DNA from 4 places in the Paracoccus aestuarii genome. Region 2 is predicted to be linked to each of the others. Evidence: riboswitches for the same ligand, from Rfam matches in the RefSeq annotation. Region 2 holds a riboswitch; each other region holds the start of a gene.

Region 1 (7,517 bases), 140 kb from region 2:
CGCAGGACCGATGCGGGCACCGTCGAGGCCCGGTCCAGCCGCGGATCGTCGCGCCCATCCGCCGGCAGGACCGCCAGCGCGATCCCCCGCCTGCGCGCCAGATCCTGGACCGAGGCCAGCCCATAGGGCCACCAGTCCTCGCCGCCGATCAGGCGGATCAGGATGCCGCGCGCCCCCGACAGGGTCCGCTCGACATAGGTATCGACCGAGACCGGATGGCGCAGCGCCACAAGGTTGCACAGGCGCGTCGAGGGCAGGCCCCCCGCCGCGCGGCGCCAGCCCTCCGCAAAGGCCCCCAGGTCGCTGTCCGAAAAGGACAGCACGACCAGATCGCCGGGCGTCTGCCCGGGATCGAAGGGGGCGTCGGTCCGGTCCAGACCGACCTCTTCGCGAAAGACCACATGCATCAGGCGGGCACGCCCGTCAGCACCGCGCGGATCGCCTCCGCGTCGACATGGTCATGTTCCGCGATCACCACCAGCCGCGAGGCGCGCGGGGTCGTGCCCCAAGGCCGGTCGTATTGATGGCGCACCCGCGCGCCCACCGCCTGGACCAGCAGGCGCATCGGCTTGCCCGCCACCGCGACATGGCCCTTCACCCGCAGGATCCGCTGTTCGGTGGCCAGCCGCCCGATGCGCGCGGCCAGATCGGCGGGGTCGGTGATCTCGGGCAGGTCGATGACGACCGTGTCGAAATCCTCGTGCTCGTGATCGTCGGCGCCGTCATGATGGCTGGGGCGGGCGTCCAGGTCATCCTCGGCGGCGCGGCCCAGGCCCAGGATCAGGCGCGGATCCACCACGCCCTCGGTCACGGTCAGGATGGGCAGGGGGCGGGGCGCCTCGGCGGCGATGGCGTCCCGCGCGGCGGCGACCCCCGCATCGCCCGCCAGATCCGCCTTGGTCAGCAGCACTACATCGGCGCAGGCGATCTGGTCGCCGAAGACCTCGGATAGGGGGGTCTCGTGGTCCAGGCCCTCATCGGCGGCGCGCTGCGCGTCCACCGCCGCCACGTCGGGGGCGAACCGGCCCGCGGCCACCGCCTCGGCATCGGCCAGGGCGATGACGCCATCGACCGTGATCCGCAGCCGGATCGCGGGCCAGTCGAAGGCCTTGAGCAGCGGCTTGGGCAGCGCCAGACCCGAGGTCTCGATCAGGATGTGGTCGGGCCGCCGCGGCAGAGCCATCAGCGATTCCAGCGTGGGGATGAAATCATCGGCCACGGTGCAGCAGATGCAGCCGTTCGACAGCTCCAGGATGTTCTCGGCCGGGCAGGCCTCGTCGGCGCAGCCGCGCAGGATGTCGCCATCCACGCCCATCGTGCCGAATTCGTTGACGATCACCGCCAGACGCAGCCCGCCGGGATTGCGCAGCAGGTGGCGGATCAGGGTCGTCTTGCCCGATCCCAGAAATCCGGTGATCACGGTGACGGGGGTCTTGGTCAGGTCGGTCATGGTCACTCCTGCGGGGGGATGCGGGCAAGGCTCTGCTTGCGGAAGATGGCGGGGCGTTCGCGCCACGGCACGACCCCGTCGGCCGCGGCGGCATAGGCGGCGGCGCCCGACAGGATCTGGGCCGCGTCGTCAGGCGTCAGGCGGCCATAGACATAGGACCACTTGGCCCGCCCCGACAGCGCGACGGCACAGCCCTGCGAACAGGCGGACAGGCATTCGACGGGGCGGATCCGGACCCCCGGCGGGGCATCGCCCGACAGCGCGGCCAACAGGCGCGCGCCCGCGCGGGGCGCGCAGGGATCGGGATCGTCATCGGGCAGGGTGCCGCGACAGGTGGTGCAGACATGCAGAACGGCGCGCATCGCGGCCCCTTTCTCCTTGCGGCAAAGGGGCGTCCGGAAGGTGCAGGCACGGGGCATCCGGCCATCACCTGCCGGTTGCGAAACACCCCGTTCGCCCGTCATCATCCGGTGCTGGCAGGTCTCCCGGCTTGCGGATCCGGGGTTTCCCCCACGATCGCCCCCCTTCCCGGCCCTTGGGGGCCAGTGGATCGGGCGACCTCTCCGGTCACGGTCGCGGGGGCGGCTGCGCTTGGGGCCCTTTGGGGGGCCTTGTCGCATTCCCTCTTCGCCTGTCATAGACAGGAACCAACACGCCCGCGACCAAACCCCCGTCCCCGCCCATTGTCAACCGCAAGGAGCGACCGCATGACGCAGACCGACCCCATTCCCGAAGACGACCTGGCCCGCCACAGCCGCAAGATGGCCAAGAAGAAGGCCGCCCGCGACCGCATGATGGAAAGCCGCACCGGCGAGAAGGGGCTGGTGATCGTCCATACCGGGCCGGGCAAGGGCAAATCCTCCAGCGGCTTCGGGATGATCATGCGCTGCATCGCGCATCAGATGCCCTGCGCGGTGGTCCAGTTCATCAAGGGCGCGTGGGATACCGGCGAACGGCGCCTGCTGACCACGCATTTCGCGGGCCTTTGTCAGTTCCACGCGATGGGCGAGGGCTTCACCTGGGAAACCCAGGACAAGTCGCGCGACATCGCCGCCGCCGCCGCGGGCTGGGACCGCGCCAAGGATCTGATCCGCGACCCCGCCATCCGCATGGTCCTGCTGGACGAGATCAACATCGCCTTCCGCTACGGCTATCTGGATGTGGCCGAGGTGCTGGCCTTTCTGGAGGCCGAGAAGCCGCCGATGACCCATGTCGTGCTGACCGGCCGCGGCGCGCCCGAGGCGCTGGTCGCCGCCGCCGATCTGGTGACCGAGATGACCCAGATCCGCCATCCCTTCCGTGCCGGGATCAAGGCGCAGCCGGGGGTGGAATACTGATCCGTCGCGCCGCGGGGCAGAAAAACCTCACATCCCGGTGAACCGGGGCGGGGGCGGGCGGGTTCCCTTTGCGTCATCCACGACCCGAAGGCCCGCCCATGACCCTGCCCCCGCTGTCGCCCGATGCCGCGCTGTTCCTGGATTTCGACGGCTGCCTGGTGGATATCGCCCCGCGCCCCGATGCGGTCCGGGTGACGGGTGCGCTGCGCGACCGGTTGGCGCGGCTGCATGACCGTCAGGGGGGCGCAGTGGCGCTGATCTCGGGGCGCGACGTGGCCGATCTGCGCGGGCATCTGCCGGATTTCCCGGGCGTGGTCGCGGGCAGCCACGGGTCGGAGCTGTCCCTGCGCGCGGGCCATGTCCAAACCCTGCATCACGCCGAATTCGACGCGGCCGCGCTGCATGCCGACCTGCGCGCCCTGGCCGCCCCCCATCCCGCCCTGCTGGTCGAGGAGAAACCCCATGGCGGCGCCCTGCACTACCGCGCCGCCCCGGAACTGGAACCCGAGGTGCGGCGCATCATGCAGGATCTGGCCGCCCGGAACCCGCATCTGATGCTGCAGCCCGCCAAGATGGCGCTGGAGCTGCGCCCCGCCGGTGTCGGCAAGGACAGCGCCCTGGCCCATCTGATGACGCTGGAGCCGTTCCACGGCCGCCTGCCGGTCTTTGCAGGCGACGACACCACTGACGAACCCGCCATGGCCGAGGCGCAGTCGCGCGGCGGCATGGCCATCAAGATCGGCGAGGGCGCCACCGCGGCCGCCCATCGCCTGCCCGATCCCGCGGCCCTGGCCCTCTGGCTGGACCGCAGCCTGACCTGAGGAGCCTGCCGATGTCCCGCCTGATCGTCGTGTCGAACCGCCTTCCCTTGGGGGATGCGCCATCCGGCGGGCTGGTCGTCGCCCTGCAGGACGCGCTGAAATCATCGGGCGGGGTCTGGGTGGGGTTTTCCGGCGAGGTGACGCCGGATGCGGAACCCGCGCTGCGCAGCCATCCGGGCGCGGCCTTCCAGCGCCTGTCCTTCGACCTGACGCCGGATGAACACGAGACCTATTACCTGGGCTATTCCAACTCGATCCTCTGGCCGGTCTGTCATGGGCGGCCCAGCCTGACGCGGATCCTGCCGGAATATCTGGACGGCTATGACCGGGTGAATGCCCGCATCGCGCGGATGCTGGCGCGGGAGCTGCGCCCCGACGACCGCATCTGGGTGCAGGATTACCACCTGTTCCCGCTGGCCGCGCATCTGCGCGCCCTGGGCGTCACGGCGCGGATCGGGCATTTCCTGCACATCTCCTTTCCGGGACCGGGCGATTGCGCGGCCCTGCCCAATCCGGGCCAGCTGTTCGACTGGCTGTCCCATTACGACCTGATCGGGTTCCAGGCGGAACGCGACCTGGGGGCGTTCGCCGAAAGCGCGCGCCAGCTGGCCGGGGCCGATCCCGCCGATCCGCGGCATTTCGATCTGTGCGGCCGCCGCGTCCGGGCGGGGGTGTTTCCCATCGGCATCGACGCCGACAGTTTCATGGCCGAGGCCGCCTGCGCCCCTGACAGCGACCGCATGCGCAGCCTGACCGGCGCCAAGATGATGATCGGCGTGGACCGGCTGGATTACTCCAAGGGCATCCCGCAGCGGTTCCGCGCCTATCAGCTGTTGCTGGACAAGATCCCTGACCTGCATGAAAAGATCAGCTTTCTGCAGATCGCGCCGCCCACCCGGGGCGAGGTCGAGGCCTATCAGACCATCCGCGAGGAGACCGAGCATCTGGCCGGGCGCATCAACGGCCAGTTCGCGACGCTGAACTGGACGCCGATCCGCTTCATCCACCGGCCCTTTCCGCGCCCGGTCCTGGCGGGCCTTTATCGTCAGGCGCGCATCGGGCTGGTCACGCCCCTGGCCGACGGGATGAACCTGGTGGCCAAGGAATATGTCGCGGCCCAGGACCCGCAGGATCCCGGCGTGCTGATCCTGTCGCGCTTTGCCGGCGCGGCCGAGACGATGCAGCAGGCGCTGGTCATCAACCCCCATGACCCGACCGAGATGGCCGCCGCCATGGCCGAGGCGATGCGCATGTCTAAATCCGAACGCCGCGACCAGCACGCGGCCCTGCTGCGCGATGTGGTCGATCATGACGTGGCATGGTGGTCGGACAGCTATCTGAAGACGCTCGGCTGAGCGCGGACTGCCCGTTTCGCGGGCAAACGCCGCCCATGCTGCGCCGCGGCGCGGCAGAGGCGGTTTCCGGGCGCCGCGACGCGGGGCGATGCGGGACGAATCACACGGCGGCGGGCAGGGTGGGGACATGAAGCCAATGGCTTTTGTGCGTCCTCCTCGGGTGCCCCGCATCGGGTGCCGCGCCGTCGGTCCTGCCGCAACCCTCCTCCCTGCGGCCGGGCCGGCGGCTTCTTTTCGTCAGATCAGCCCGGCCACATGGCGGATCGCGGCCACATAGCCGCCCAAGCCCAGACCGGCGATCACCCCGTCCGCGCGATGCGAGACATAGGAATGATGCCGGAAGGCCTCGCGCTTGTGGACCTGGCTGATATGGACCTCGATCACCGGGCCGTCGAAGGCGTTCAGCGCATCCAGCACCGCGACCGAGGTATGGGTCAGGGCTGCGGGGTTGATGACGATGGCCGCGGCCTCCTGCCGGGCCTCGTGGATCCAGTCGACGATCTGGCCTTCCCAGTTGGATTGCAGAAAGCGGATGTCATGGGGGCGGGCGGCCTCGCGGCACAGCGCCTCCAGATCGGCCAGGGTCTCGCGGCCATAGATCTCGGGCTGGCGCATGCCCAGCAGGTTCAGGTTCGGGCCGTTCAGGACATGGATCAGCGGCATCGGATTTCCCCTTGGTTCCCGGAACCCTGCTAGCGGATCTCAGCCCGCCAGCGCAATGACCGGCGCGGCGCGGCCCGCCGGATCGACCAGGACCAGCCCCTCGGCCGTCAGGACCGGCACCGCCCCCGGCGCGGGATCCGACGCCCAGGCCACCGCCCCGTCGGGCGCGATCAGCGCCAGCCGGTCGCCCCGCATGGCCAGCCGCCCTGGCCCGGGGGTCTGCCACAGGGCCCGGGCCCCGCGGATCAGCCGGGGGCCTGTCGCGGGGTCGTTTTCCAGCCTCAGGGGCGCGTCCGCCGCCTCCAGCGCCTGACCGGGCCAGAGCGCGGGGTCGATCCGGTCGCGGGGCGTGCATTCGCCCGTCAGGCTGCGGGCCAGCATCGCGCGCGGATCGGGCGTGGCCGGATCGGCGTTCAGGATCATCAACTTGGCCAGCGCCGCCACCGGCGTCATGTCGCCCGCGGCCACCGCCCCGGTCCCCGCGATCCAGGCCCCGGCGGCATAGTCGAAGGCGCCCACCTGGCCGCCCACCGCGCGGCTGGCGATCAGCACCGGCACCCGCGCCGCCCCGATCGCATCGGCCAGCGCGCCCGCGCCTTGGGGCAAGTTGCCCGCGCCGAACCCCTCCAGGATCAGGCCGGTCGCGCCTTGGTCCAGCGCGGCCCGCACCATCTGGGCCAGCAGGGAGCGGTCGGCGCGGTGATCGGCGGGCAGGGCGGGGATCTGGACGATGCGCTGATCGTCGATCCGCGCCGCGATCCTGTCCAGCCGCTCCAGCGCCCGCGCCCGCGCAACCGCATCATCCAGCGCTAGGTCGGGCGCGGCGGGGCCGGGCAGGGGCGCCACCCCCATGCGGATGCCGATGCCGCGTTCCGCCAAGGCCCCCAGATGCGGGCTGTCGAAACCCGCAAATCCGGTGGTCGAGACCTTCAGCGCCCGGTTGCCGCGCAGCAGGCGGCCGTCGAAGAACAGCCCGACCTCGGGCAGGCGCAGGCGCGTCATCTCCAGCGCGCCGGTCAGGTTGGCCAGCGCGTCGCTGCCCGCGTTCAGGACCAGCCCCTGGCCCGTGTCGCGGAACAGGGGCAGCTGCGCGCCGGTCAGGATCACCGGCTTGGACAGGGCCGCCCGCGCCATGCCGACCGCATCGGGGACGTTCAGCAGCAAGGGCAGCGCCGCGCCGGTGTAGTCCATCGTGTCGGTGCCATGCAGGATGACGAAGCCGTCATGGCGGTCATAGAGGTCCAGCACCCGCCGCGCGATGCGGCACCAGTCCGAGGGGCGCAGATCCGTGCTATCCAGCACCCCCGAGGCGCTGTCGAAGCGCAGGCCCGTGTCGAAATGCAGATCCATCCCCGGCAGGGCCGCCTGCAGCGCCGGTCCCAGGATGGCGCGGGCCGCATCGGCAAAGCGTGCCGCGGGCATGGGCGCCAAGGGCGTGCCGGTGCAGGCGATCGTGCCGCCCGTGTTGAAGATGCAGATCCGCATGACGCCCCCTTCAGCCGGCCTCGATCCACCCCCCGAGGAAGCTGGCCAGATTGCGGGTCAGGTCCTCGGACAGGTAGCCGCCCTCTTGCACGATGACGGTGGGCAGGCCAAGCGCCCGGATGCGCGCCGCCGCCCGCGCAAAGCCCGGCGTCGTGACGCGCAGCCCGCGGAAGGGGTCGTTCTCATGCGCGTCGAGGCCCAAGGCCAGGACCAGCGCGCCCGGCGCGAAATCGCGGATGCGCGCCAGCCCTTGGTCGATGGCCGCCAGCCAGGCCTCGTCGCCCGAGCCGATGGGCAAGGGCAGGTTCAGGTTCGCGCCGTAGCCTGTCTCATGCGCATGGCCCAGATAGAACGGGTAGAAATTGTCCGGATCGGCATGGACCGAGACGGTCAGCACATCGGCGCG
Region 2 (7,517 bases):
GGGGTGGCGGTGGTCGGATACCTCTTTGGCCGCACGACCTTGGGCGAACGGCTGCTGGCCATGGCGGCGGGGGTGTCGATGATCCTGGCCCTGCCCAACAGCGATGCGATCGGCTTTGGCCTGGCGCTGGCCTTTCTGGCTGCGCATGGGCTGCGGCTGCGGCGGGCATGATCTGTCTGGGTGCCGGGGCGGCGGTGATCCTGGCGCTGAGCGGGCCGGATTTCACGCTGGACTGGTCCCATTCCGTGACCCGCGACCGCTGGTGGGAACGCTGGCGCGCCGATGCCGCGGGGCTGGCCCCGGTCGAGGCGCGCATCGCCGGGCCCGGCGCGGGGATCGACCTGCCCCCCGATGCCGTTCTGCGCGACGGCGTGTGGCATTTCACGCCCCATCTGCCGCCCCGCCCCGAGGTCACGCTGGCCGCATCCGGGGCCACGGGCGGGGCTTGGCGGATCTGCGCCCGGGGCGAATGCCACGCCCTGCCCGAGGACCGCGGCCCGATCCGCCTGTGGCAGGCGGCCGATTGCGATCAGGGCTGAAACCGCCAGACCGCCTGCCCATCCGCCGGATCGGTCAGCCGATGGGCGCGGATGCCGAAGACCCGGCCCAGCAGCGCGGGCTCCAGCACCCGGTCGGGCGGCCCCGCCCGGACCAGCCGACCCGCCTGCATCACCGCCACCCGGTCGCAGCGCAGCGCGTGGTTCAGGTCATGCAGCGCGATGACCACCGCGATGCCCAGCCCCGTCACCAGGTCCAGCAGCTGCAGCTGGTGGCGGATGTCCAGATGGTTCGTCGGCTCGTCCAGCAGCAGGATTTGCGGCGCCTGGACCAGGGCGCGGGCGATATGGACCCGCTGGCGTTCGCCCCCCGAAAGCGAGGCCCAGTCCCGGTCCTCCATCCCCGCCAGCCCGACGCGGGCCAGGCCGTCCGCAACGCGCGCGTCGTCCGCCGGGCCCCAGGGATTGTCGCGGTCCAGCCAGGGGATGCGGCCCAGACCTGCGGCCCCCGCCACGGTCAGCCGGTCGGCCGTGTCGGCGAATTGCGCGACGAAGGCCAGCCGGCGGGCGACCGCGCGGCGGGGCATCCGGGCGATGTCCCGCCCGTCCAGCAGGACCCGGCCCGTATCCGCCCGCGCCAGCCCCGCCAAGGCCCGCAGCAGGGTCGACTTGCCCGACCCGTTGGGACCGACCAGGCCCAGAACCTCGGCCCGCCCGACCCGCAGCGAGACATCGTCCAGCACCCGGGCCCGGCCGCGGCGCAGATGCAGGGCGCGCGCCTCCAGCACGGTCATCGGGGGCCTCCGTGGCGGATCAGGATGACGGCGAAGATCGGCGCGCCGATCAGCGCGGTCACCACGCCGATGGGCAGGACCTGGCCCGGGATGACGATGCGCGACAGGATGTCGGCCCCCACCAGAAAGACCGCCCCGATCAGCGCCGATGCCGGGATCAGCCGCCCATGCCCGGTGCCGACCAGCATCCGCGCCGCATGCGGCACGACCAGCCCGACAAAGCCGATGGCCCCCGCGATGGACACCATCACCGCCGCGGCCATGGCCGTGACGCCGATCAGCACCACGCGCACCGGGCCCACCCGGACGCCCAAGGCGGCGGCGGCCTCGGGGCCGAAGGCGAAGGCGTCCAGGCTGCGCGCATGGGCCGTCACCACGACCAGCGCGACAAGCGCCGCGGGCAGGGCCAGATGCACATCGGGCCAGCGCACCCCCGACAGGTTCCCCAACAGCCAGAACATCAGCCCGCGCGCCTGTTCCGCATTGGCCGATCGCGCGATGATGAAGGCCGTCAGCGCGTTGAACAGCTGCGACCCCGCGATGCCGGCCAGCACGATCTGGCTCGTCGCCTGCGCGCCCGCGCCGGCCAGCCGCGCCAGCCCCGCGACCAGCAGGAACGCCCCTACCGCCCGCCAGCGCCCCCGCCCCCATCGGCACCATGCCCGCGCCGAGGCCCGCCACCGTGACCAGCACGGCCCCGGTCGAGGCCCCCGCCGATATGCCCAGCAGCCACGGATCGGCCAGCGCATTGCGCAGCAGCGATTGCAGGACCAGCCCGCAGATCGCCAGCCCCGCCCCGCAGGCCCCGCCACCAGCGTGCGCGGCAGGCGATAGGCGCGCACGATCCCCGCCTCGATCGCATCGGGCGCGGGCAGGCCCAAGACCGGCCCCGCCAGCGCCCGCAGGACGGTGCCGGGGGGATGGGCGGGCGTCTCGCCGATGCAGATGCCGGCCAGCAGCGTGACCGCCAGCACCGCCCCCACCCGCAGCGCGGCACCGCCCCGCCCCGCGCGCAAGCGCCCCGGGGGCGGCCAGGGATCCGTCCGTCACGGGGCCAGCCCGGCCATGGCCTCGGTCAGGGCCTCCAGCCCGTCGAACATGCGCAGGCCCGCATGCATCGCCTCGGCATCCAGGATGACGATGCGATCCTCGCGCACGGCGGTCATGCGGCTGGTCACCGGGTCGGACCGCAGGAAGTCCAGCTTGGCCTCGTGATCGTCGGCGGGAAAGCGGCGGCGGTCCATCCGCGCGATCACGATGACCGAAGGATCGGCGCGGGCGATGCTTTCCCAGCCCACGGTCGGCCATTCCTCGTCCGACTGCACGACGTTGCGCAGGCCCAGCTGGTCCAGCATCCAGGCCGGGATGCCGCGCGCCCCCGCGACATAGGGATCGACCTCCAGATGCGCGGAAGAAAACCAGACCACCGCCGAGGCGTCGGGCAGGTCCAGCCCCCGAGCCCGGTCCACCGCCGCCGCCTGCCGGGCGCGCAGATCGGCCTGCAGCGCCCGCCCGCGATCGCCCAGGCCCATCATCCGCGCCATCTGGTCGACCGAGGCATAGAGCGTCTCGATGTCGAAATCCGCCTCGCGCGTGCCGTCGGCGCCCACGGTATTGTCCTTGGCCGCGCAATCGGTCGGCATGACATAGACGGGGATGCCCAGATCGGCGAACTGTTCGGGCCGACCGACCACGCCCTGCGCGCCGATCATCCATTCGAACATGGTCACCACCAGGCCGGGCCGGCGGTTCACCACGGATTCGAAGCTGGGCATGTTGTCGGCGATGCGCGGCACGCCCGCATCGGCATCGGCATGCCGGGGCAGCACCGCGTTGAACCACAGCGCGGTGCCCGCCATGCGGTCCTCGGCGCCCAAGGCATAGAGGATCTCGGTCGTGGACTGGCCGATCGAGACGACATTGGCGGGCGGTTCGGCCAGCGTCACGGTGCGGCCGCAATTCTCGATGGTCAGGGGGTGGTCGGCCAAGGCCGCCGCGGGGAACAGCGCCAGCAGGGCCAGCGGCAGGATACGCGTCATCTGTCTTCCTTCCCGAAAACAGGGGGAAGGGCCGCGACGGACCGCACGCGATGCCAGACGGGACGCGCCATGCCGGACCCGCCCGCGCACCCCGCCCGGTTCAAGTGTCAAGCGATGGCAGGTCTCCTGACTGGCGGATACGGCGTCCCCGGCCTTCCCATCCCGCAGGGGGACAGTGGCATCGTCGGGGGGCCTGGCCGCTTACAGTTGCGGGGGCAGTCGCGGGTTCGGCGCCTGATGGCTACACCTCACCGCGTTCCCTTTTCACCCGCGCGCAGCCTGTGGCGCACGGGAACCATCGGCGCCTGCATGGCCCGCGCGCGCCCGGGCGTCAAGCGCGCATCACAGGATCCACAGCCGGATCAGCCAGGCGACGGCCCCCAGGGCCGCCACGCTGGCCACCCACAGGGCCACGAACCACGCGATCCGCGACAGGCCGCGGGGCATCAGTGATACCCCTCGTTCGGGTCGATCTTGCCGCGGAACACCCAATAGGAATAGGCGGTATAGGACAGGATGATCGGGATCAGCACCGCCGCGCCGACCAGCATGAAGATCTGGCTGTTCTCGGGGGCGGCGGCCTCCCAGATGGTGACCTCGACCGGGACGATATAGGGATACATGGAATAGCCCAGCCCCGCGAAGCCCAGGACGAACATCCCCAAGGCGCAGAGGAACGGCCAGTAGTCGTGATGGCGCACCATCAGCGTGCGGAACATCCCCAAGGCCAGCAGGCCCACCATCGCGGCGACGCCTGCTGCCAGCACGATGTTCCAGCCCCCGAACCAGCGGCTGTAATAGCCGTCCTGCAGGAACGGCGTCCACAGGCTGACCACGCCCATGAAGGCCACCGTCGCCAGGCCCAGCAGCCAGGCCCGGCCGCGCATGCGTTCCTGCAGGCGGCCTTCGGTCTTCATGACCAGCCAAGTCGCGCCCAGCAGCATGTAGCCCACCGCGACCGCCAGCCCGACCATCAGCGTGAAGGGCGTCAGCCAGTCCCACCAGCCGCCGGAATAGCTGCGCGCGGCCTTGTCGATGTCGATCCCCTGCAGCAGCCCGCCCAAGGCCACGCCCTGCGCGACGGCCGCCATGGTCGATCCGCCGATGAAGGCCAGATCCCAGACCGGGCGCCAGCGCTTGGTCTTCCATCGGAACTCGAAGGCGACGCCGCGAAAGATCAGCGCCAGCAGCATCACGATGATCGGGACGTAAAGCGCGGGCAGGATCAGCGCATAGGCCAGCGGAAAGGCCGCGAAGAGGCCGCCGCCCCCCAGGACCAGCCAGGTCTCGTTGCCGTCCCAGACCGGGGCCACGGAATTCATCATCACGTCACGGTCATGGCCCTCGGGCTCGACCGCGAACAGCATGCCAAGGCCCAGGTCGAACCCGTCCAGCACCACATAGACCAGCACCGCGAAGGCGATGATGAAGGCCCAGATGACGGTCAGGTCGAAGGATACTCCGTCTGCGATGGGCATGGTCATTCTCCGGGCTGGATGCTGCGGGTCTTGTGCTGCTGGGCGGGGGTGGTGCCGGCGGTGCGGATGGGACCGTCGGCATGGTCCTTCATCCGCGGTTCGGCCACCACCGGGGCGCGGTTCATCAGCCGCATGATATAGTATGTCCCGGCCCCGAACACCGCGAAATAGACGATGACGAAGGCGATCAGCGAGGACCCCACCGCCGCCGCGTCCAAGGGCGCCGCGCTATCCGCGGTGCGCAGATAGCCATAGATCGTGTAGGGCTGGCGGCCGACCTCGGTCGTGATCCAGCCCGCCAGCACCGCGACCAGCCCCGATGGCGCCATGATCAGCGCCGCGCGGTGCAGCATCGGGCTGTCGAACAGCGTGCCGCGCCAGCGCGACCAGGCTGACCACAGCCCGATCCCCAGCATCGCGAAGCCCAGCATCACCATCACCCGGAAGGACCAGAAGACGATGGCGACGGGGGGCTGATCCTCGATCGGGATGGTGTCGAGCCCCGCCAGCGGCGCGTTCAGGTCATGCTTCAGGATCAGCGAGGACAGCTTGGGGATGCCGATGGCGTAATCCAGCCGCTGTTCGGCCTGATTGGGCAGGCCGAACAGATAGAGCGGCGCGCCTTCGGGATGGCTTTCGAAATGACCCTCCATCGCCATGACCTTGGCGGGCTGATGTTCCAGCGTGTTCAGCCCGTGGATGTCGCCCAGAAAGATCTGCACCGGCGCAAAGATCGTGGCCATCCACATCGCCATCGAAAACATTGTCCTCGTGGCCGGGCTGACCCGGTCGCGGCGGTGGCGGTGGCGCAGCAGGTGCAGCGCCGCCACGCCGCCCACGATGAAGGCCGTGGTCAGATAGGCCGCCGTCACCGTATGCGCCAGACGATAGGGGAAGGAGGGGTTGAAGATCACCTGCCAGAAATCCGTGGGCAGGAACTGGCCCGTATCGGGGTCGATCATGAAGCCCGCGGGTGTGTGCATCCAGCTGTTCACCGACAGGATCCAGAAGGCGGATATCGCCGTGCCCACCGCCACCGCCAGGCAGGCGATCATGTGCAGCGTGGGCCCCACCCGGTCGCGGCCGAAGAGCATGATCCCCAGGAACCCGGCCTCCAGGAAGAAGGCCGACAGGACCTCATAGGCCATGGGCGCGCCGATGGTCGGCCCCGCCTTGTCGGAAAAGACCGACCAGTTGGTGCCGAACTGATAGGACATGACGATGCCCGACACGACGCCCATCGCAAAGGCCAGGGCGAAGATCTTGACCCAGTACCGGAACAGATCCAGGTATTTCGTGTCCTTGGTCCACAGCCACAGCCCGTTCAGCACCGCCAGAAAGCTGGCCAGGCCGATGGTGAAGGCGGGGAACAGGAAATGAAAGCTGACGGTAAAGGCGAACTGGATTCGCGCCAGCAGCACGGCATCGGCAGTCTCGAACATCGGGTGCCTTTCACGGCGGGGGCACGCGCCTTGGGCGTGGCCGGTTCAGATGCGGCGCGGGCGCGCCCATGACCCGACTGTGCCAGCATGGCGGCGCGATGCAACCCGCCGCCATGTCGCAGCCCCGCGCCGCTGTGGCGCGTCTGCATCACCGCGCGTCAGTAGCGGCGGGTGCGCTGTTCGTGGGTGCGCAGGCTGTCGCAGATGCGCGTTTCCGGGTCCAGGCGGACATAGTCCTGCGCGCTGATGACCTGCATCTCCATCCGGCGGTTCCAGCCGCCGAACCAGCGGTCGCGGATACCGTTGCGATAGAAATTCCCCATGATCTGATCGACATAGGGCGGGATGATCTGCGTGCCCTGGATGCGCGGCGCGTGGAACCCGATGCGCGCGTTCGGCCCCAGGCAGGCATTGGGCATGGTCGTCAGGATCGTGCAGGCCGACCGGCAATAGCCGCGGATGCGCACCTCGCGCCCCGATGCGGCCAGCTGTTCGCGGGTGCGCACCATCTCCAGCACGTTGCCGCCGCGATTGTCCCAGACCTCGATATAGGGGCCGTTGCGCTGGATGCTGGACTGCTGCGCGGCGGCGGGGGCGGCCAGCGCGGCGGAGAGGGTCAGGGCAAGGGCGATCAGGGCTTTCTTCCCCGCCAGAGTGCCGCCGCGGCGGGGCCAAGTGAAATCACGTTCCGGCGACGACGTGATGGACCCCCGGAGGGCCCGGGCGCGTTCCCCCGGTGATCCACGTGACGACCACGCAACGAAAGGAAGACCCATGTTCCGTCTGCTGAAGCTGTTCGCCCTGTTCAAGCTGTTCCGCCGGTCGCGCCGCCACCGGTAAGCGCCTCTTTTCCCGACGGGGCGAATCGCTTATGTGCGGCGGATGCAGCAGAACCCGCCCGATCTTCGCCCCGACCTCGCCCGTGCGCGCGTGCCCGACGACCGCCGCGACGGCCAGCCGACCATCGGCATGGTCTCGCTCGGCTGTCCAAAGGCGCTGGTGGACAGCGAACGCATCCTGACCCGCCTGCGGGCCGAGGGCTATGCGATCAGCGCGGATTACCACGGCGCCGATGCCGTGGTGGTCAATACCTGCGGCTTCCTGGACAGCGCCAAGGCCGAAAGCCTGGACGCCATTGGCGAGGCGCTGCGCGAGAACGGACGCGTCATCGTCACCGGCTGCCTGGGGGCCGAGCCAGACTACATTACCGGCGCACATCCCAAGGTTCTGGCCGTCACCGGTCCGCATCAATACGAACAGGTTCTGG
Region 3 (7,517 bases), on a different replicon from region 2:
GGGGCGGCGTGGCCCTGACCCTGTCGGCGCGCGAGGATCGGGGCTTCGACCAGTCGGGCGATGGCGGCGGGCGCGACGGCACGAACCGGCGCACCATCGGCCTGTCGGGCGATTTCGCCGCGACCCCGGATCTGCGCTTCGGCACGGTGCTGCGCCGGTCGACCGAGACGATCGGCCGCGACGTGACGGATTTCTTCGCCAGCGACGCGGCGGGCTATGTCGTCGATGCCGACCTGATCGACGATCGCGACGAGTTCCAAGGGGGCATCTGGGCCGAGCTGGCCCCCGAGGGCGCGGCCCTGTCCCACCGGATCGACCTGCAGCAGACCATCGAGAAGCGCCGCCCCGCCGATGACGTGGACAGTCGGGGCGAGACGGTGAAGCTGAAATACCGCGCCACCCTGGGCCTGGACGGCAGCGCGGCGGATGCGCGCCAGGTCGTCAGCCTGCTGGCCGAACGCCAGCGCGACACCAACACCTTCGCCCAGGGCCGCGACCGGCGGATGGGCTCGGTCGCGCTGGAATACCGCGCCGCGCTGGACGGGGGGCTGGACCTTCAGGCCGGGCTGCGCCGCGACCGGAACCGCGAATTCGCCGATTTCACCAGCTGGACCGTCGCCGGGTCCTGGCAGGTGCCGGACCGGCCCTTGCGACTGCATGCCTCGGCGGGGACGGGGCTGGTCAGCCCGTCCTTCATCGAGCTTTTCGGCGGTTTCGGCACGATCGGCAATCCCGACCTGCGCCCCGAGATCAACCGCAGCATCGACATCGGAATCGAGACCCAGCTGGCCGGCGGCATCATCGACCTGACCTGGTTCCGCGAGCGTCTGGACCACGAGATCGAGTTCTTCGTCACCGATGCGGGCGCATTCTCCTATCGCAACCGCACCGGCCGCAGCCCGCGCGAGGGGGTCGAGCTGTCGGGCCGCATCGCGGTGACCGACGCGCTGACCTTGGGCGGCAGCTATACCTATCTGGACGCGCGCGACCCCGGCGGCGCGACCGAGATCCGCCGCCCGCGGCACGAGGCCGCAGTCTCGGCCAGTTTGGCCCTGCTGGAGGGGCGGGCCGATCTGTCGGGCGATCTGCGCCATGTCTCGGGCCTGCGCGACACCGAATTCTGGCTGGACGGCGGGACGGTGACGGTCCCGTCCTTCACGGTGGCGAATGTGGCGGCAGGCTATGACCTGACGCCCCGGGTGCGGGCGACGGCGCGGGTGGTCAACCTGTTCGATCGCGACTATTCCGAGGTGATCGGCTATGCCAGCCGGGGCCGCACCGCCTATGCCGGATTGCAGGCCCGCTGGTAAGGGTAGGCGATTCGACCGCCTGCGGGGGCCGCTTTCGAAAACACAAGATGTTGACAGTCGCGTGGCGATCATGTCCATATCGGGTGGTCATGGTGCCCCCGACTCGCGTCGGGGGTGAAAAGGGAAACCGGTGCGCCCCGTCGCGGGTCAGGCCGGTGCTGCCCCCGCAACTGTAAGCGGCCGGCAGGGCTGATCACGCCACTGGAGCGATCCGGGAAGGCCAGCCCCGCCATCAGGCCGCCAGCCAGGAGACCTGCCATGACGCGACAGAAACGACTCCGGGCGGCGGGCCCGGCGGCGTGGCGCGGGACGTGGTCCCGGCCATTCCGTGCCCGTATGGCCCATCACGAAAGGCACGGCCCATGACCATCACCGTCTATTCCAAACCCGCCTGCGTGCAATGCACCGCCACGACCCGCGCGCTGGACGCCAAGGGCCTGGACTATCACGTGATCGACCTGACCCAGGATGACGAGGCGATGGCCCGCGTCACCCAGCTGGGCTATCGCCAGGCGCCGGTGGTGATGGCGGGCGACCGCCACTGGGCGGGCTTTCGCCCCGACATGATCGGCCAGCTGGCCTGATCCCGTGGCGGGGCTGGTCTATTTCTCCTCCGGTTCGGGGAATACGGCGCGGTTCATCCAGGCTCTGGGCCTGCCCGCCGCGCGCATCCCGATCCGCCAGGACGAGGCCGTCCCCGCGCCCGGCGCGCCCTATGTGTTGATCTGCCCGACCTATGCCGACGGCACCGGGGCGGGCGCGGTTCCCAAACAGGTGATCCGCTTTCTGAACGACCCCGCCCGCCGCGCCCTGATCCGGGGCGTCATCGGGGCGGGCAACCGCAATTTCGGGGCGACCTATGGTCTGGCCGCCCGGATCATCGCCGAGAAATGCCGCGTCCCGCTGCTGGCCACCTTCGAGCTGGCCGGGACCCAAACCGATATCGCCCGCATCCGCGACGGGCTGACCCTGTTCTGGAGAGAGCCATGCTTGACGCCGTGAAGCCCGACCTCGACTACCACGCGCTGAATGCGATGCTGAACCTCTATGACGGGGACGGTCGCATCCGCTTCGACGCGGACCGCATGGCCGCGCGGCAGTATTTCCTGCAGCATGTGAACCAGAACACGGTCTTCTTCCATTCGCTGGACGAGAAGCTCGATTACCTGGTCGACGAGGGCTATTACGAGGCCGAGGTCCTGGCGCAATACCCGCGCGAGTTCCTGCATGCGATCTGGGCCGCCGCCTTTCGCGCCAAGTTCCGCTTTCCGACCTTCCTGGGCGCGTTCAAATACTACACCAGCTACACGCTGAAGACCCGCGACGGGCAGCGTTATCTGGAACGCTACGAGGATCGCGTGGTGATGGTCGCGCTGACCTTGGCGCGTGGTGATCAGGCGCTGGCGATGCGCTTCATGGGCGAGATGCTGTCGGGCCGTTTCCAGCCCGCGACGCCGACCTTCCTGAATGCCGGGAAAAAGTCGCGCGGCGAGCTGATCAGCTGCTTCCTGCTGCGGATCGAGGACAACATGGAGTCCATCGGCCGCGCCATCAACTCGTCGCTGCAATTGTCCAAGCGCGGCGGGGGCGTGGCGCTGATGCTGACCAACATCCGCGAGGCCGGCGCGCCGATCAAGGGAATCGAGAACCAGTCATCGGGCGTCATCCCGGTGATGAAGCTGCTGGAGGACAGCTTCAGCTATGCCAACCAGCTGGGCGCGCGGCAGGGGGCGGGTGCGGTTTACCTGAACGCGCATCACCCGGACATCCTGCGCTTTCTGGACACCAAGCGCGAGAATGCGGATGAGAAGATCCGCATCAAGACCCTGTCGCTTGGCGTGGTGATCCCCGACGTGACCTTCGAGCTGGCGAAGCGGAACGAGGATATGTACCTGTTTTCGCCCCATGACGTGCAGAAGGTGTACGGCGTGCCCTTCTCGGAGATATCGGTTTCCGAAAAATATGCCGAGATGGTCGAGGACAAGCGCATCAAGAAGCGCAAGATCAACGCGCGGGCCTTCTTCCAGACCCTGGCCGAGATCCAGTTCGAATCGGGCTATCCCTACATCATGTTCGAGGACACGGTGAACCGCGCCAACCCCATCGCGGGGCGGATCACCATGTCGAACCTGTGCAGCGAAATCCTGCAGGTGGCCGAGGCCTCCGAGTTCAACGAGGATCTGGGCTATGCCAAGATGGGCACGGACATCTCCTGCAACCTCGGCAGCCTGAACATTGCGCAGACCATGGACGGCCCGGATTTCGGCGAGACGGTGGAGACGGCGATCCGGGCGCTGACCGCGGTCAGCGAGATGTCGGCGATCGACGCCGTGCCCTCGATCCGGCGCGGCAATGACGAGGCGCATGCGGTGGGCCTTGGCCAGATGAACCTGCACGGGTTCCTGGCGCGCGAGCGGATCCACTACGACAGCCCCGAAGCGGTCGAGTTCACCAGCGTCTATTTCGCGGCCGTCGCCTATCACGCGATCCGCGCCTCGAACGCGCTGGCGCGCGAGAAGGGTGAGACCTTCAAGGGGTTCGCGGATTCTCGCTATGCGGACGGGTCGTTCTTCGAGAAATACGTCACCCGCGACTGGCTGCCCGAGCGGGAGGGCGTCGCGCGGCTGTTCGAGGGCATCACCCTGCCGAAGCGCGCCGATTGGGCGGCGCTGCGTGAGGCGGTGATGAAGGACGGGCTCTACAACCGCAACCTTCAGGCGGTGCCGCCGACCGGGTCGATCAGCTATATCAACAACTCGACCAGCTCGATCCATCCGATCGTGTCCAAGATCGAGATCCGCAAGGAGGGCAAGATCGGCCGCGTCTATTACCCCGCGCCCTTCATGTCGAACGAGAACCTCGACTACTACCGCGACGCCTACGAGATCGGGCCGGATGCGATCATCGACGTCTATGCGGCGGCGACCGAGCATGTGGATCAGGGTCTGTCGCTGACGCTGTTCTTCCCGGCGGAGGCCACGACGCGGGACATCAACCGGGCGCAGATCAAGGCGTGGAAATCGGGGATCAAGACGATCTATTACATCCGCCTGCGCCAGGCCGCGCTGGAGGGGACCGAGGTGCAGGGCTGCGTCAGCTGCTCGCTGTGACCGGCGTCGGACCGGGGGCCTGCCCCCGGACCCCCGGGGTATTTGGACAACGAAGAAGAGGCTTTGGGCGATGCGTGACATGGTGACGGGCGCGGCGCGCGCGATCAATTGGAACCGGTTGGAGGACGAGAAGGACCTGGAGGTCTGGAACCGGCTGACGGTGAATTTCTGGCTGCCCGAGAAGGTGCCGCTGTCGAATGACGTGCAGAGCTGGGCGACGCTGCGGCCGGCCGAGCGCGAGCTGACCATCCGGGTCTTTACCGGGCTGACGATGCTGGACACGATCCAGTCGAGCCTGGGCGCGCCCGCGCTGATGGGCGATGCGATCACGCCGCATGAGGAGGCTGTGCTGTCCAACATCGCCTTCATGGAGGCGGTGCATGCGCGGTCCTATTCGTCGATCTTCTCGACGCTGTGCTCGACGCCGGAGGTGGATGATGCCTTCCGCTGGTCCGAGGAGAACCCGCATCTGCAGCAGAAGGCGCGGCTGATCCTGCAGGAATACGCGGCGGACGCCGATCCGCTGAAGCGCAAGATCGCCAGCGTTTTCCTGGAAAGCTTCATGTTCTATTCGGGCTTCTACCTGCCCATGTACTGGTCCAGCCGCGCGAAGCTGACCAACACCGCCGACCTGATCCGCCTGATCATCCGCGACGAGGCGGTGCATGGCTATTACGTCGGCTACAAGTTCCAGCGCGGGCTGGAGCGGGTCGGCGAGGCCGAGCGCGACGCGCTGAAGGATTTCGCCTTTTCGTTGATGTTCGACCTTTACGAGGTCGAGAGCCGCTATACCGAGCAGCTCTATGACGGGATCGGGCTGACCGAGGACGTCAAGGCCTTCCTGCATTACAACGCCAACAAGGCGCTGCAGAACCTGGGCTATGAGGCGCTGTTCCCGCCCGCCGCCTGCGAGGTGAACCCCGCGATCATGGCCGCCCTGTCGCCCGACAGCGAGAACCATGATTTCTTCTCGGGGTCGGGATCGTCCTATGTGATCGGCAAGACCGTCGCGACCCAGGACGAGGACTGGGATTTCTGATCCGGTGACACCGACCCGGTCACGGCGCCGGCGCAGCAGCTATGTCCGGCGGCTGCAGCTCGCCTTCGGGGCCTTGGCGGGCCTGGCGCTGCTGATGGCGGTGCTGGGCTGGCACATCCTGCGCGAGGCCGAGCATCGGGTCCTGCGCGGGCGGATCGCCAGCGATGTCTATACCTCGCTGCTGCTCTTTGCCGAGGCCAAGGCCGAGCTGCGCAACTGGTCCTATCGGCGCGTCCTGGACCAGCCGGCGACGGCGGAGGCGCGCGACGCGCTGATCGACGCGCTGCAGGGGCATCTGGGCGATTACGCGGCACTGGCCGATCTGGCGCGGGCGCGCGATGCGGGCCGCAACAAGCCCGCGATCGAGGCCGAGGCCCGCGACCGCATCCTGACGGTGCTGGCCGCGGTGGTCGACCGGCTGGATGCGCAGACCGGGGCGCTGCTGCCCGCATCGCCCTTGGCCGAGGGCGTCGCCATCCGCCGCATCGACCGCCAGTTCGACAGCCTGGCCGAGGCGGACCTGCCCGCGCTGCTGGACGAGGGGCTGCGGGCCGAGCGCGCCGCGCTGGATCTGGAGCGTCTGCGCGCCGACGAGGGGCTGGCCGATGCGCGCCAGCTGTTTCTGGCCGCGGCGGGGACGGGGGCGGTGGGCAGCCTGGCGCTGGCGCTGTTGCTGGTCCTGCGCCTGCGCCAGCCGCTGCGGCGGCTGGAGACGGGGCTGGCGGCCTTTGCGGCGGGGGATTTCGGGCATCGCTTCGGCGGGTTCAGGGATCGCGAATTCGTCCAGCTGGGCCGCCAGCTGAACGCCATGGCGACCGAGGTCGTCCAGAACCGCCAGCGCGACGATGAATTCCGCAGCCAGCTGGAGGGCGCCGTCCAGGCGCGCACCTCCGATCTGCGCCGTGCCTTGGCGGAACTGGCGGCCTCGGAACGGGCGCGCCAGCAGCTGGTCGCCGATATCGGGCATGAGCTGCGCACCCCGGTCACGGTGATCCGGGGCGAGGCGCAGGTGGCGCTGCGGGCGGCGGATGCCGATGCGCCGCGGGCGGCCTTGGGGCGCATCGTCGACGTGACGCGCCAGATGGGCCGGTTGATCGAGGATCTGCTGGTCTTCGTGCGCCGGCCCGATGACGGGATGCGGGTCGATCCGCGCCCGGTGGGTCTGGCGGATGCCTTGGACCGCGCGTTGGGCGGGGCGCGCAGCCAAGGTGCGGCGCGGGGCGTGACGGTGGCGATGGGCGCGGTGCCCGCAGGCATCCGGGTGATGGCCGATCCCGACCGGCTGCAGCAGATCCTGGCGGCGCTGCTGGATAATGCGCTGCGCTATTCCCATCCCGGCGGCGCGGTGTCGGTGGATGTCGCGACGGATGGCGGGCGGGTGCGGATCGCCTTGCGCGATCAGGGCATCGGGATTACGCCGCGCGACATGGATCATGTCTTCACACGCGGCTGGCGGGGCAGGGCGGCGCGGCGTCACCGGCCCGACGGGCTGGGCCTGGGCCTGGCGATCGCGCGCGACCTGGCACGGGCACAAGGCGGCGGGCTGGATCTGGGCCCGAACGATCCGCGCGGCGTGGTGGCGGTGCTGGCCCTGCCCTTGGCCCCTGATCCCGGGGCCCCCGATCCCGTGTCCTCCGATCCCGGGGCCGCCTGATGGAGATCCTGCTGATCGAGGACGATCCGCGCGTCGCGGATTTCCTGACCCGCGGCCTGCAGGCCGAGGGCTACGCCGTCCAGCACCGCGCCTGCGGGCGCAGCGGCCTGGCCGCGGCCGAGGCGTTTTCGCGCGACTGCCGGATGCGGGGCGCGGCGGGGGTGATCGTGCTGGATGTGCTGCTGCCGGGGATGGACGGGCTGACGCTGTGCCATGCGCTGCGCCAGCGCGGCCATGACGTGCCCATCCTGATGCTGAGCGCGCTCGGCGAAAGCCGGGAACGCACCGACGGGCTGCGGCGGGGGGCGGATGACTATCTGCCCAAGCCCTTCGATTTCGACGAATTGCTGGCCCGGATCGAGGCGTTGATGCGCCGCGCCCTGCGCCCCGTCGACCGCGCACCG
Region 4 (7,517 bases), 130 kb from region 2:
CCGGTCCTGCTGGACAGCTATCTGTCCGGCGCGATCGAGGTCGATGTCGACGCCCTGTCGGATGGCGAGACCGTCCATGTCGCTGGCATTATGGAACATATCGAGGAGGCGGGCGTCCATTCGGGCGACAGCGCCTGTTCGCTGCCGCCGCATACGCTGGACGCCGCGACCATCGCCGAGCTGAAGACCCAGACCGAGGCTATGGCCCGCGCGCTGAAGGTCCGCGGCCTGATGAACGTACAGTTCGCCCTGAAGGACGGAGAGATCTTCGTGCTGGAGGTAAACCCGCGCGCCAGCCGCACCGTGCCCTTCGTCGCCAAGGCCACCGACAGCGCCATCGCCTCGATCGCCGCGCGGCTGATGGCGGGTGAGCCCATGTCGAACTTCCCCGCCCGTGCCCCCTATCCCGAAGGCGTCGGCCCCGAGGACGACCTGCCCTTTGCCGATCCGATGACGCTGGCCGATCCGATCACGCCTTGGTTCTCGGTCAAGGAGGCGGTGCTGCCCTTCGCCCGCTTCCCCGGCGTTGACACGCTCTTGGGCCCCGAGATGCGCTCGACCGGAGAGGTCATGGGCTGGGACCGCAACTTCGCGCGCGCCTTCCTCAAGGCGCAGATGGGTGCTGGCACCGCCCTGCCGACCGAGGGCCGCGTGTTCCTGTCGGTCAAGGATGCCGACAAGACGCCCGCTCTGGCCCAGGCCGCGCGCGATCTGGTGGCAATGGGCTTCACGCTGGTCGCGACCTCTGGCACGGCGGATTTCTTGGATGCCGAGGGCGTGGCCTCGACCCGCGTGAACAAGGTCTACGAGGGGCGCCCGAACATCGTCGACCGTCTGAAGAACGGCGAGATCGCGATGGTCCTGAACACGACCGAAGGCGCCCAGGCCATCGCCGACAGCCGCGATATCCGCGCCGTCGCCCTCTATGACAAGATCCCCTATTTCACCACGGCCGCGGGCAGCATCGCCGCCGTGGCTGCGATCAAGTCGCGCGAGGAGGGGGAAGTCGGGGTGAGGTCGTTGCAAGCTTAGATAGTCAGCGCATAGCATTTTATCAATCAGCTTCGCCGGACTTCATTCCGGCGAAGCTGACGGTACACGTTTCACGTTTACCTTGATAGGCTCGCCGATCGCGAAACTCGCCGCTATGGCCAATGATCGCGAAAACGAAAACCTCTACCAGCCACTGCATAAGCAACCAAGCCTCGTACAGTTCAACGGCATCCGGCACATAGTTCTGGTCTTGATGGACGAGTTTGTTCCGAATGAACGAAAGTGCGGCTAGACCGTCTGTGAGACTCCAAGCCCTCGCCACCCTTTCTACAGCCGGACTGTGTTGGCAAACAGGGTGATCGATTCGCAGGAAGCTGATTGTGGCACGCAGCTTGTCAGCAAATTCTTTACTGTCCTTAATCAACCTTTGCGACCAGCCTGCCATCCGCTCAAGTATGTAGTAGGTCGTGTTGACAAAAGGGATTCCTCTGGCAGTCGTCGTATGATTCAAGCTCATCTCTACGTGGGAGATGAACTTGGCACGCAACCTGATATCCGACGATGAGTGGACCTTCTTCGAAGGCTTCATTCGTGCCGTCCGGCACGCTAACGGGCGGAAACCCGCGAACCATCGTCTTGTTCTCGATGGAATTTTCTGGATCGCAAGGACTGGTGCGCCATGGCGTGATCTGCCCGAAGAGTTTGGCAAGTGGTCCTCGGTCTACCGTCAGTTCCGCCGCTGGACTTTGGCGGGACTGTGGGAGGATATCCTGGATGCGCTGAACCACGCTGAGATCGCGCCAGACAAGCTCCAGATGGTTGATAGCACTGTGATCCGCGCGCACCATCATGCGGCGGGCGCAAAAGGGGGACTCCGAAAGAGGCTCTTGGCCGTTCGAGAGGTGGGTTCTCGACCAAGATCCATCTCAGGGTCAACGGCGCAGGCCTCCCGATGAGGACCGAGATCACGCCGGGGCAAGAGTCCGATTACACCGGCTACGATCTGGTGATGGCCGACAATCTTCCACAGCCCGCCGTTCTGGTCGCCGACAGGGGCTATGACTCTGATAAAATTCGGGAAGACATCGAGAGCCGCAACGCCCTGCCCATGATACCGATGCGAAAGAACCGAAGGGTGCGCAAGGCTGTCGACATGACCATCTATACCCTGCGCAACATGGTCGAGCGCTGCTTCAACAAGCTGAAAAACAGCCGCCGCCTGGCAACCCGCTACGACAAAACCGCCGAAAGCTTCCTCGGCTTCGTCGACGTCGCCTGCATCAGGCTCTGGCTCCGCCATTTGTCAACATGACCTAGACGAAACCACGCCAACCCCTTATACCCCACTCCGCTTAATCATCTCCTTCAGCAGCGCCCTCTTCCCCCTCTCGCTGATCCGGCGGGGTCCTTCTATCAGCACCCCCGCCCCAAGCTCCGAGGTGAACGCGGCGGCTCGTTGCCCGTGCCTGCCAGCGCAGCGGCTCCCGAAGCTCAGGCCGAGCGCGCCAGCAGGTAGCAGTCCATGATCCAGCCATGGGCGGCGCGGGCGGCGGTGCGGGTGGCCTCGATGCGGGGGGCGGCCTCGGCCAGGGGGCCGTGGTCCAGGCGCTCTTGGGGCATGCCCAGATAGGCGCCCCACCAGATCTCCAGCCCCTCTGGCGGCAGCGTCGCGAAGGCGCAGCCGCCGTCCAGCATCACCACTGCGCGGTCGCAGTCTGGGGGCCAGCCGCCTTCGCGCAGCTGGCGGCCGGTGGTGATGCGGACCTCTCCGCCAAGGGCGTTCAGGGGGATGGCATGGGCCGCGCACAGCGCCTGGATCGCCGTGATGCCGGGGATCACCCGCGGCCGCCAATCCAGCCGCGCCGCGATCCGCAGGCTGCTGTCATAGAGCGACGGATCGCCCCAGACCAGCATCGCCACCGTGCCGCCCTGCGGCAGGTCCACGGCCTGCGCCCAGGCCGCGGCGATGGCGTCGTGCCAGGCCTCGACCCCGTCCAGATAGGGCAGGGACGGGTCGCGGCGGGGCAGGTCGACATGGGCAACCGCGCCGTCGGGGCGGTGGCGGGCCAGCATCGCGTGGCGCAGATGGGCTAGGTCCTCCTTGCCCGCGCCCTTGCGGGGGATCAGGACCAGGTCGGCCTCCTGCAGGGCGCGGACGCCCTGCAGGGTCAGGTGGTCGGGATGGCCGGTGCCCGCCCCGATCAGCACCAGCTCGATCATGCGTAGAGCCGCGGCGTGACCAGCCCGCTGCCGCGCAGGCCGCGCGCGGCCTTGGCGCCTGCCAGCACCGCCAGATCGACCAGCGGCTCCAGCGCCAGGACCAGCATATAGGCCGCGCCGAAGGACAGGATGCCGGGCAGCGCCTCGGCCCCCTGGCCATAGAAGGCCCAAAATGCAACCCAGACCACGATGCCGCCCTGATAGGCCGCCGACAGCGCCAGCGCCTGGCCATAGCGCAGGTCCACATAGGCCGTGCCCGGCGCGATGATCCGCCGCGCCACCGCCTGCAGCGCGAACAGCGGCACCAGCAGCGTCGTCACGTTCATCCCGTATTGCGGCAGATCGAAGGGCGCGAAGACCAGCCCCTGGATCAGCAGGCCAAGCGCCAGCCCGATCGCCGCGGGCGCGGCCCCCAGGATCAGGAACAGGGTCGAGCCGAGGATCAGGTGCACCTCGGACACGCCCACGGGCCAGGTCGGCAGGACCTCGAAGAACAACAGCGTCGCGGCCGTGGCCAGGCCCGCCCGCGCGGCCAGCGATGCCGCGCCCTGCGCGCGCAGCGCCCCGGCCGCCAGCTTCAGGGTATAGAGCCCCGCCGCGGCTGCGGTCGCATGGCTCAGGATGATCTTGGCGCCGGTGACGACGCCTTCCTCGATATGCATGTCACACTCCTTCGGCCGTCCACCCGACGGCATGGGGTTGGCTGACATGGCCGGTCTCCTGGCTCGCGGGTCGTGGCGCGGCGTCGGCCTTCCCGGATCGCTCCAGTGGCCATGGGTGACGCGCGCTCTCCGCATACAGTCGCGGGGGCGGCCGGGGCTTGGGGCGCCGCGATTGGGTCCGCCCTTCCCCGTTCCCGATGAAGCCCGACGCTGAGCGTCTGACGGGCACCATGCAGTGCCATCACCTAGACGTGATCGCCCCGTCCGCGTCAAGCCGAGGCTGGGGCGATCAGGTGAAAGAAGGTGCCGGTGACCTGATCGCGGCGGCTGCCGGTCTCGGGGACCTCGGCGCCGGTCGCGTCGGTCACGCGGGCCAGGGGCGCGTCGGGCTGGGACAGGACCGTGGCATAGTGGAATTCATGCCCGCGCAGCGCCACCCGCCCCAGCCCCGGCAGAGCGGTCAGCGGCTCGGCTCGGCGGTATCCCAGATGCATCCGGCGCTTGGCATAGCTGGTCTCCAGCCCCAGCAGGCCCAGCATCGGGTGGCGCAGCCCATCGGCATCGACCAGCCCCGCCCCAAGCGCCATATAGCCGCCGCATTCCCCATGCACCGGCCGCGTCGCCGCAAAGCGGTGCATGGCCGTGCGGAAGCCGTTGCAGGCGGCCAGCCGGGGCGCGTGCAACTCCGGGTATCCGCCCGGCAGCCAGCAGCAATCGGCGCCGTCATCCGGCCCCTCATCCGCCAGCGGCGAAAAGGGCAGGATCGTGGCCCCGGCCCGCCGCCAGGCCTCCAGCACATGCGGATAGACGAAGCTGAAGGCCGCGTCGCGGGCCAGCGCGATCCGTCCCCCCGGCGGCGTCAGCGGTCGGGGCGCGGGGGCCTCGGGCAGGGCACGATGGGCGGCGGCGGCGATGATCGCCTCCAGGTCGCAATGCGCGGCGATGAACTCGCCCGCATGGTCCAGGATGGCCTGCAGTCCCGCCGTCTCCTCGGCCTGAATCAGACCCAGATGGCGTTCAGGCAGGGTGATGTTGCCCTGACGCGGCAGGCTGCCCAGCACGCGGATGCCCGCCTGATCCATCCCCTCGCGGATCAGCCGGTCGTGGCGCGGCGAGGCCACGCGGTTCAGCACCACCCCCGCAAAGGGCAGATCGGGGCGCAGCGTGGCAAAGCCCCGCGCCGTGGCCGCCGCCGATTGCGCCTGTCCGCCCACGTCCAGGATCAGCACCACGGGCCAACCCATCATCTGGGCGATTTCCGCGCTGGAGCCGATGCCGGTTTCCCCCGCGGTCGCCACCCCGTCGAACAGGCCCATCGACCCCTCGGCCAGGACCAGATCGGCGGGCGGTTGGCCGGTCGCATGGGCGATCAGCCGCCCCGGCTCCATCGCCCAGGCATCCAGGTTGAAGCTGGCTCGCCCCGAGGCCGCCAGGTGGAACCCCGGATCGATGTAATCCGGCCCCGACTTGAAGGGCTGCACCGTGAGTCCCTGCCGGCGCAACGCGGTCAGCAGGCCCAGCATCAGCATCGTCTTGCCCGTCCCCGATGCGGGGGCGGATATCATCAGACCCGGGGTCATTCCGGAAACCTCGGCGCGTCGCCCACGGGGCGATAGCGGCGGTCATAATCGGCGGCGTAAAGGCGGCTGTCCTCGAACCCCTCGCCCGCCAGCGCGGGGCCGACCAGGATCAGCGCGGTGCGGTCGATGCCCTGCGCGTCTACCGTTGCCAGGGTCGCGCGGATCACCCGCTGGTCCGGCCAGCTGGCCCGCCAAACCACCGCCACCGGGCAGTCGGGGCCGTAATGCGGGGTCAGATCGGCCACCACCTGCTCCAGCGCGTGGATCGACAGATGGATCGCCAGCGTCGCTCCGGTCGCGGCGAAGGCCGCCAGCGTCTCGCCCCCGGGCATCGAGGATGCGCGCCCCGGCGTCCGGGTCAGAACCACGGATTGCGCAAGGCCCGGCAGGGTCAGTTCGGTCTGCAGCGCGGCGGCGGCGGCGGCGAATGACGGCACGCCCGGCGTCACGTCGAAGGGGATGTCCAGCGCTCGCAACCTTCGGATCTGTTCCCCCATCGCGGACCAGACCGACAGATCGCCGGAATGCAGCCTCGCCACGTCCTGGCCCGCCGCATGGGCGGCGGCGATCTCCTCCATGATCCGGTCCAGCGACAGGGGCGCGGTGTTCACGATCCGCGCGCCGGGCGGGCAATGGGAGAGCAGCGCGGCAGGCACCAGCGACCCGGCATAGAGGCAGACCGGGCAGGCCGCGATCAGGTCGCGGCCGCGCAGGGTGATCAGGTCGGGCGCGCCGGGGCCTGCGCCGATGAAATGGACGGTCATGGAACCTCTGCGATCGCGATGGTGACGGGACCGAAGGTCCGGCGCGGATGGGTCAGGCGGCCGCCCGCCGCAAGGGCGGCGGCCTCGGCCACCGATCCGGTGCCGAAGGCGGCCAGGATGCGGGCGGATTGCGTGGGTGTGGCGACGCCTGCCACCGCGACCAGGTGCAGGGGCAGGGTGCGGGCCCGCGCCAAGGGGCGCAGCTCGGGCGCGCGTTCGGGAATGGTGGCCAGCGCGTCGGCGCCGCCCGCGGCCTCCAGCGCGGCCAGCAGGGCGGGCAGGGGGGTGCCCGGGCGGCAGCCTATTCCGGCGATGCGCATGTGACGCTCCATTGCACGATCGGGCGGGCGGGGGTCCAGCCGCGCATCCGGCCCAGGGGCGCGGCCTCGGCGATGTCGATGCGCAGCAGGCGGCCGCCGTGATCGGCGTGCCAGCGGGCCAGCAGCGATTCCGTCTCCAGCGTCACAGCATTGGTGACCAGCCGCGCGCCGGGGGGCAGGCGGGCCCACAGCGCCTCCAGCAGCGCCTGCGACGCGCCGCCGCCGACAAAGACCGCATCAGGGGCGCCGGGCGGCAGCGCCTCGGGGGCCGAGCCTTCGATCACCGTGACCCGCCCCCCCAGGCCGAAGGCGTCCAGATTGGCGCGGATGGTGGCGATGCGGTCGGCGCGCGGCTCCACCGTCACGGCGCGGCCCCCGGCCAGCGCCCATTCCACCGCGACCGATCCCGAACCGCCGCCGATATCCCACAGCACCTCTCGCGCGCGCGGGGCCAGGGCCGCCAGTGTCAGCGCGCGGATGGGCGATTTGGTGATCTGCCCGTCATGGGTGAACAGCGCATCCGCCCGCCCCGGCACCGCAGGCAGGCCAAAGCCACGCGGCAGATCCGCCCCGTCGATGGCCACCGCCACCGGTGCCGCGCAGGTCAGGGCAAAGCCGTCGGCGCGCGTGCTGCGCACCCGTTCGGACGGCCCGCCAAGACGCTCCAGCACCGTCAGCCGCGCAGCCCGCGCGCCCTGTCCGACCAGCCATTGGGCCAGCGCGGCGGGCGCGTCGCCATCGCGCAGCGTCGCGATGATCCGGCAGCCGCGCACCAGATGCGGCCGCAGCCGCGCGAAGGGGGCGGCATGCAGGCCCAGGGTCGCGGTGTCTTCCAGCCGCCAGCCAAGCCGGCCCGCCGCCAGCGACAGCACCCCCGGCGCGGGCAGGGCGCACCATTCGTGACGCTCCAGCGCCGCCGCGATGCTGCCCCCCGCCCCGCACCAGAAGGGATCGCCCGATACCAGCGCCGCCACCCGC

The links. A riboswitch is a leader RNA that binds a small molecule or an ion and turns the genes downstream of it on or off. The one in region 2 is predicted to bind cobalamin.
Region 1: linked by a shared signal. The riboswitch ahead of JHW48_RS01875 (DUF1636 family protein) and the one ahead of JHW48_RS01185 (ABC transporter substrate-binding protein) in region 2 are both predicted to bind cobalamin.
Region 3: linked by a shared signal. The riboswitch ahead of nrdH (glutaredoxin-like protein NrdH) and the one ahead of JHW48_RS01185 (ABC transporter substrate-binding protein) in region 2 are both predicted to bind cobalamin.
Region 4: linked by a shared signal. The riboswitch ahead of JHW48_RS01815 (energy-coupling factor ABC transporter permease) and the one ahead of JHW48_RS01185 (ABC transporter substrate-binding protein) in region 2 are both predicted to bind cobalamin.

What each region holds. Positions count from the first base shown of each region.
Region 1 covers NZ_CP067169.1:371,333-378,849, forward strand. The annotation lists gene cobN (cobaltochelatase subunit CobN) at 1-407, opposite strand, end outside; gene cobW (cobalamin biosynthesis protein CobW) at 407-1,450, opposite strand; gene JHW48_RS01875 (DUF1636 family protein) at 1,453-1,812, opposite strand; cobalamin riboswitch at 1,909-2,117, opposite strand; gene cobO (cob(I)yrinic acid a,c-diamide adenosyltransferase) at 2,158-2,787, shown strand; gene otsB (trehalose-phosphatase) at 2,886-3,608, shown strand; gene JHW48_RS01890 (alpha,alpha-trehalose-phosphate synthase (UDP-forming)) at 3,620-4,963, shown strand; gene aroQ (type II 3-dehydroquinate dehydratase) at 5,201-5,626, opposite strand; gene JHW48_RS01900 (asparaginase) at 5,666-7,111, opposite strand; gene JHW48_RS01905 (histone deacetylase family protein) at 7,122-7,517, opposite strand, start outside.
Region 2 covers NZ_CP067169.1:231,078-238,594, reverse strand. The annotation lists gene JHW48_RS01205 (TRAP transporter permease) at 1-171, shown strand, start outside; gene JHW48_RS01200 (DUF1850 domain-containing protein) at 168-539, shown strand; gene JHW48_RS01195 (ABC transporter ATP-binding protein) at 530-1,291, opposite strand; partial or broken gene JHW48_RS01190 (FecCD family ABC transporter permease) at 1,288-2,307, opposite strand; gene JHW48_RS01185 (ABC transporter substrate-binding protein) at 2,338-3,330, opposite strand; cobalamin riboswitch at 3,430-3,644, opposite strand; gene JHW48_RS01180 (DUF2474 family protein) at 3,673-3,777, opposite strand; gene cydB (cytochrome d ubiquinol oxidase subunit II) at 3,777-4,808, opposite strand; gene JHW48_RS01170 (cytochrome ubiquinol oxidase subunit I) at 4,811-6,250, opposite strand; gene JHW48_RS01165 (hypothetical protein) at 6,409-7,026, opposite strand; gene rimO (30S ribosomal protein S12 methylthiotransferase RimO) at 7,133-7,517, shown strand, end outside.
Region 3 covers NZ_CP067171.1:119,921-127,437, reverse strand. The annotation lists gene JHW48_RS17690 (TonB-dependent receptor plug domain-containing protein) at 1-1,310, shown strand, start outside; cobalamin riboswitch at 1,384-1,585, shown strand; gene nrdH (glutaredoxin-like protein NrdH) at 1,673-1,894, shown strand; gene nrdI (class Ib ribonucleoside-diphosphate reductase assembly flavoprotein NrdI) at 1,899-2,312, shown strand; gene nrdE (class 1b ribonucleoside-diphosphate reductase subunit alpha) at 2,297-4,420, shown strand; gene nrdF (class 1b ribonucleoside-diphosphate reductase subunit beta) at 4,491-5,459, shown strand; gene JHW48_RS17665 (sensor histidine kinase) at 5,464-7,113, shown strand; gene JHW48_RS17660 (response regulator transcription factor) at 7,113-7,517, shown strand, end outside.
Region 4 covers NZ_CP067169.1:356,938-364,454, forward strand. The annotation lists gene carB (carbamoyl-phosphate synthase large subunit) at 1-1,032, shown strand, start outside; gene JHW48_RS01800 (hypothetical protein) at 1,055-1,540, opposite strand; one part of gene JHW48_RS01805 (IS5-like element ISPaes1 family transposase) at 1,524-1,866, shown strand; one part of gene JHW48_RS01805 (IS5-like element ISPaes1 family transposase) at 1,866-2,305, shown strand; gene cobF (precorrin-6A synthase (deacetylating)) at 2,485-3,213, opposite strand; gene JHW48_RS01815 (energy-coupling factor ABC transporter permease) at 3,210-3,875, opposite strand; cobalamin riboswitch at 3,907-4,123, opposite strand; gene JHW48_RS01820 (cobyrinic acid a,c-diamide synthase CobB) at 4,145-5,455, opposite strand; gene cobM (precorrin-4 C(11)-methyltransferase) at 5,452-6,219, opposite strand; gene JHW48_RS01830 (cobalamin biosynthesis protein) at 6,216-6,539, opposite strand; gene cbiT (precorrin-6Y C5,15-methyltransferase (decarboxylating) subunit CbiT) at 6,521-7,517, opposite strand, start outside.